2 linked regions of the Saccharothrix violaceirubra genome follow. The protein of the gene in region 2 interacts with the protein of the main gene of each other region in a pairwise test. Links are inferred from orthologs where the notes say so. Each region holds a gene or a part of one and is shown on either strand. Other genes may lie near its edges.

Region 1 (2,798 bases), 2.0 Mb from region 2 along the record:
TCACGACAGCGGCCGAGCTACCGCGGAACTTGTCCGACAGCTCGGCGACGGCCGAAACCTTGGTGGGCTTCGCCATGATCGCCTCCTCTCTGGGCTGGGGTGACAACACGCCGGCCGCCCGGAGGCACGAAAAAACGCCCCTGCGCGATCGGCACGGGGCGTCGAAAGCGGATCGGAACCCGCCTTGCTTCCTCGTCCTCCTGCGCGGGCCGCCCGCGTGCTCGCGGAGCCTTCGTTCGCCGATCCCAGGGGATCGACGAAGACCGACGGTCTTCGGTGGAACGCGCCAACCGTAGCAAAGGGCCGGAGCCACGACCAAATTCGGCATGATGTGACCTGTGACCGACGAGCCGCCCCGGAGCCCGCAGCAGCCGGACATCGACCCGGAACAGCTCAGGCAGTTCCAGGAATTCCAACGGTTCCAGGAGTTCCAGCGCTTCCAGCAGGCGCAGGGGCAACACGCCCTGCCGCCGAGTTCCCAGCCGGCGGGCGCGCAGCCACCCGTGCCGCTCCCGCCGGACCCGAAGCCCGCCAAGGCACCGGGCAAGCCCCTGTGGCGTGTCCTCGTGGGCAGCAGGCTGTTCCGGCGGCTGGTCTCCCTCGTCCTGGTGCTGCTGGTGCTCTCGTACTTCTACGAGCGGTTCTTCGGCACGGACGACGTCGGCGACGTCGCCGTGGACAGCGGCGGCGACAAGGGCAACGTCATCGCACCGCAGACGCCCTGGGGCATCCAGGGCACGGTGGCGATGTTCTACAAGCACGTGATCACCGACGACGCCGGGCGGGCGTGCGCGCTTTTCAGCGAGGACAGGGCGGAGAAGTCCTTCGCGGACGCGTTCGGCGCACAGGACTGCGCCGCCGCCGTGCACGCGTTGAACAAGCAGGTCACCAACGAGGCCGACTACCGGCAGGTCGGCTTCCCCGCGGAGATGCGCGGCACGCCGAAGGGCGCCGGCGTCGAGGTCAGCTCGTGCGCGCTCCAGGTCACCGGCGGGCCGCGGCTCGGCCGGTTCGTGCTGACCCGGCAGGTCAACAACACGTGGGTGATCAGCGGGTACGAGGCCGAACCCGCCGACTGCGCGACGGGCTGAAACGCGAAGTGCCCCCGGCGTGGGCCGGGGGCACTTCGACGGACTCGCGGACGTCAGACCGCGGCCTCGTCGGCCAGCAGGTTGCGCGTGCGGTTCGGGTCGACCGGGATGCCGGGGCCCATCGTCGTGGAGACGGTGACCTTCTTCAGGTACCGGCCCTTGGCGGCGGACGGCTTCGCGCGCAGGATCTCGTCGAGCGCGGCGGCGTAGTTCTCGACCAGCTTCTCGGCGTCGAACGACACCTTGCCGATGACGAGGTGCAGGTTGGCCTGCTTGTCCACGCGGAAGTTGATCTTACCGCCCTTGATGTCCGTCACGGCCTTCGAGACCTCGGGGGTCACGGTGCCGGTCTTCGGGTTCGGCATCAGGCCACGCGGGCCGAGGATGCGGGCGATGCGGCCGACCTTGGCCATCTGGTCCGGCGTCGCGATCGCGGCGTCGAAGTCGAGCCACCCGCCCTGGATGCGCTCGATGAGGTCCTCGGAGCCGACCGCGTCCGCACCGGCGGCCTCGGCCTCGGCGGCCTTGTCGCCCGTCGCGAAGACGATCACGCGGGCGGTCTTGCCCGTACCGTGCGGCAGGTTCACGGTGCCGCGGACCATCTGGTCGGCCTTGCGGGGGTCCACGCCGAGCCGGATGGCGACCTCGACGGTCGCGTCCAGCTTGACCTTGGACGTGTCCTTGGCGAGCTTGGCGGCCTCCAGCGGCGAGTACAGCCGCTCCCGGTCCACCAGCTCGGCGGCGTTCTTGTACGCCTTGCTGCGCTTCATGCTTCTGTCCTTAAGCAACAGTCGTGGTGCGAGCTGCGCTCAGCTCTCCCACTGTGTTCGATAGCCCCGACTTCGTCGGGGCGGTTCGGTCGCCCTGGAGTCGCCGTCTTCCCTCGTGATTTCGATCGGCCCTTCGGGCGGATCGAAATGACTCAGTCCAGACGGCAACGGCGACCTCACGGCTGGGGATGGCCCCGAGCAGTGGTGAAGACGCGGTGCGGCGGTCAGCCCTCGATGGTGATGCCCATGGAGCGGGCGGTGCCGGCGATGATCTTGGCGGCCTGGTCGACGTCGTTCGCGTTCAGGTCGACCATCTTGGCGGTGGCGATCTCGCGGACCTGGTCCTGGGTGATCTTGGCGACCTTGACGCGGTGGGGCTCGCCGGAGCCCTTCTCCACGCCCGCGGCCTTGAGGATCAGCTTCGCGGCCGGCGGCGTCTTCAGCTTGAAGTCGAACGACCGGTCTTCGTACACGGAGATCTCGACCGGCACCACGGTGCCGCGCTGCGACTCGGTCGCCGCGTTGTACTGCTTGCAGAACTCCATGATGTTGACGCCGTGCTGACCCAGCGCGGGGCCGACCGGCGGGGCGGGGTTCGCCGCACCGGCCTTGATCTGCAGCTTGATGATCGCTGCGAGCTTCTTCTTCTTGGGAGGCATTTCCGTACTCTCTTGTTCCGGCGCGCGACCCTGCCGGCCGCGGCGGTCCGACGGCCCCGCTCGCGCGGGATACCAGTCCCGCTGACAGCGGGAAACCACCCCGCGCGAGCGGGGTGGTTCTGCACGACAGTCGAGGATACCCCGCGCCGGCGGGGTGCCCCCGAACGCGTCAGATCTTGGAGACCTGGCTGAACGACAGTTCGACCGGCGTCTCGCGGCCGAAGATCGACACCAGGACCTTCAGCTTCTGGCCGTCCGCGTTGACCTCGCTGATCGTC
Region 2 (2,996 bases):
AGGCCGCGGCGAGCCATGCGGCGGCCAGCAGCCGACGCGTCTCGCCGAGCAATTGGGGCAGCACCTTCGTATGACCGATCACCGGCATGAAATTCGCGTCGCCACCCCAGCGCGGCACCACGTGCTGGTGCAGGTGCGCCGCGATACCGGCACCCGCGACCACGCCCTGGTTCATGCCGATGTTGAACCCGTGCGGCTCCGAGACGGACCGGATCACGCGCATGGCCTTCTGCGTGAACTCGGCGAACTCGACCGTCTCCGCGGGCGTCAGGTCGGTGTAGTCGGGCACGTGCCGGTACGGCAGCACCATGAGGTGGCCGGGGTTGTAGGGGTACAGGTTGAGCACCGCGAACACCAGCTCGCCCCGCGCCAGGATCAGCGTGTCCTCGTCCGGCGACACGGCCACCACCCGGCAGAACGGGCAGCCCGCCGGTTCGTCGCCGTCCGCCTTGCCCTCGCCGCGCACGTAGGACAAGCGGTGCGGGGTCCACAGCCGCTGCAACGCGTCGTGGACCCCGACCCCGTCCTGCTCCTCGTACTCGACCGTCACTTGACCAGGTCCGCCGTGGGCGACGCGTTCTCCCGGCGGGCGATCCACTCGACGACGGTGGCGACCGCGCGCTCGACCGGCACGCCGTTGACCTGGGTGCCGTCGCGGAACCGGAACGACACCGCGCCGGACTCGACGTCCTTGCCGCCCGCGAGCAGCATGAACGGCACCTTCTGCGTGGTGTGGTTGCGGATCTTCTTCTGCATCCGGTCGTCGGAGGCGTCGACCTCGACCCGCACGCCGTGCTTGCGCAGCTCGGCGGCCACGGCGAACAGGTGGTCGAGGTGCTCGTCGGCGATCGGGATGCCCACGACCTGCACGGGCGCCAGCCACGCCGGGAACGCGCCCGCGTAGTGCTCGGTCAGCACGCCGAAGAACCGCTCGACCGAGCCGAACAGCGCGCGGTGGATCATGACCGGGCGCTTGCGGGTGCCGTCGGAGGCGGTGTACTCCAGCTCGAACTTCTCCGGGAGCATGAAGTCGAGCTGGATGGTCGACATCTGCCAGGTGCGGCCGAGCGCGTCCTTGGCCTGAACGGAGATCTTCGGGCCGTAGAACGCGGCGCCGCCGGGGTCCGGGACCAGGGTCAGGCCGCTGGACAGCGCCGCCGCCTCCAGGGTCTTCGTCGCCCGCTCCCACACGTCGTCGGCGCCGATGTACTTCTCGTCGTTGCGGGTCGACAGCTCCAGGTAGAAGTCGTCGAGGCCGTAGTCGCGCAGCAGGCCCAGGACGAAGGCCAGCAGCGACTTCAGCTCCTCCTCCACCTGCTCCTCGGTGCAGAAGACGTGCGCGTCGTCCTGGGTCAGGCCGCGCACGCGGGTCAGGCCGTGGATCACGCCGGACTTCTCGTACCGGTAGACCGTGCCGAACTCGAACATGCGCAGCGGCAGCTCGCGGTAGGACCGCCCGCGCGACCGGAAGATCAGGTCGTGGAAGGGGCAGTTCATCGGCTTGAGGTAGTAGTCCTGGCCGGGCTTGCGCAGCTTGCCCTCGTCGTCGTACTCGGCGTCGAGGTGCATGGCCGGGTACATGCCGTCGCGGTACCAGTCGAGGTGGCCGGAGGTCTGGAACAGGTTGCCCTTGGTGATGTGCGGCGAGTAGACGAACTCGTAGCCCTCCTCGACGTGCCGCGCCCGCGAGTGGTCCTCCATCGCCTTGCGGACGATGCCGCCCTTGGGGTGGAAGACCGCCAGGCCCGAGCCGATCTCGTCGGGGAAGCTGAACAGGTCGAGTTCGGCGCCGAGCCGGCGGTGGTCGCGGCGCTCGGCCTCGGCCAGCAGCTCCAGGTGGGCGTCGAGCGCCTCCTGCGACTCCCACGCGGTGCCGTAGATGCGCTGGAGCTGCGGGTTGCGCTCGTTGCCGCGCCAGTAGGCGGCGGCGACGCGGGTCAGCTTGAACGCCGGGATGTGCTTGGTGGTCGGCACGTGCGGGCCCCGGCACAGGTCGCCCCACACCTGGTCGCCCGAGCGCGGGTCGAGGTTGTCGTAGATCGTCAGCTCGCCGCCGCCGACCTCCATGATCTCGCTGGTGTCGACGTCGCTCTTGATGTCGACCAGTTCGAGCTTGAACGGCTCGGCGGCGAGTTCGGCCTTGGCCGCGTCCACGGACTCGATCACGCGGCGGGAGAACCGCTGCGCGCCCTTGACGATCGCCTTCATGCGCTTCTCCAGCGCCTGGAGGTCCTCGGGGGTGAACGGCTTGTCGACCTTGAAGTCGTAGTAGAAGCCGTCGCGCACGGGCGGGCCGATGCCCAGCTTCGCGTCCGGGAACTGCTGCTGCACGGCCTGGGCCAGCACGTGCGCGGTCGAGTGCCGGATGACCGAGCGGCCGTCCTCGGTGTCGGCGGCCACCGCCTCCACCTCGACGTCCACGGCCGGGGTCCACGACAGGTCGCGCAGGTGGCCCTCGGCGTCGCGGACGACCACGATCGCGTCGGGGCCCTTGCCCGGCAGTCCCGCCTCGCGGACCGCCGTCCCGGCCGTAGTCCCCGCCGGCACCACCACGCGGGGTGGGACGAGTGCGGCTGAGGGGAGCGGCTGGGACACGATGACTCCTCGGAGTGTGACGGTGCTTGCACCGCAGATGTTATCGGTGCTCACCGACGGGTTTTCCGCCGTGCCAGGTTGGCCCGCCCACCCGATCGGGTCAAGGTCGCGCCCGCACGTGGACCAGGCCGTGCAACCCGGCGGCACCCAGGTGGTCGCGAGTCCTCCACCCGGACACCGCGAGTTGCGCACCCGGACACCGCGAGTTGCACGTTCAGGCACCGCGAAATGTGCATTCGGGCACCGCGAGTCCCCACTTCGGAGGCCACCCTGGCCGACGGGCACCGGTCAGCCGGTGAGCGGTTCCGGTGCGGGGCCGGGGTCGAACGCGGCCGAGGGCCCGCGCGATCCACCGCGCCCGGCGCAGGGCCGTGACGAGGTCGGGGTGGTCGCCGCGGAAC

What was found. The genes of interacting proteins can lie anywhere in the genome.
Region 1: the proteins of thrS (region 2) and rplA interact in binary tests that used the Escherichia coli proteins (3 or more experiments, as listed by UniProt). The link is inferred for Saccharothrix violaceirubra from one-to-one orthologs.

Annotation. Positions count from the first base shown.
Region 1 is NZ_JACHJS010000001.1:202,607-205,404, reverse strand. Bases 4-2,729 are described here. They hold rplA (50S ribosomal protein L1), read right to left. Parts: upstream 1,862-2,729; coding sequence 1,145-1,861; downstream 4-1,144. Other genes in these bases: nusG (transcription termination/antitermination protein NusG), read right to left, coding at 2,690-2,729; rplK (50S ribosomal protein L11), read right to left, coding at 2,086-2,520; F4559_RS01125 (hypothetical protein), read left to right, coding at 339-1,091; rplJ (50S ribosomal protein L10), read right to left, coding at 4-76. Outside these bases: more of rplJ, read right to left, coding at 1-3; more of nusG, read right to left, coding at 2,730-2,798. UniProt on the Escherichia coli protein: One of the primary rRNA binding proteins, it binds very close to the 3'-end of the 23S rRNA. Forms part of the L1 stalk. It is often not seen in high-resolution crystal structures, but can be seen in cryo_EM and 3D reconstruction models.
Region 2 is NZ_JACHJS010000001.1:2,230,240-2,233,235, reverse strand. The notes cover bases 51-2,974. They hold thrS (threonine--tRNA ligase), read right to left. Parts: upstream 2,554-2,974; coding sequence 547-2,553; downstream 51-546. Other genes in these bases: F4559_RS11060 (HIT family protein), read right to left, coding at 51-550. In the rest of the region: more of F4559_RS11060, read right to left, coding at 1-50. UniProt on the Escherichia coli protein: Catalyzes the attachment of threonine to tRNA(Thr) in a two-step reaction: L-threonine is first activated by ATP to form Thr-AMP and then transferred to the acceptor end of tRNA(Thr). The rate-limiting step is amino acid activation in the presence of tRNA.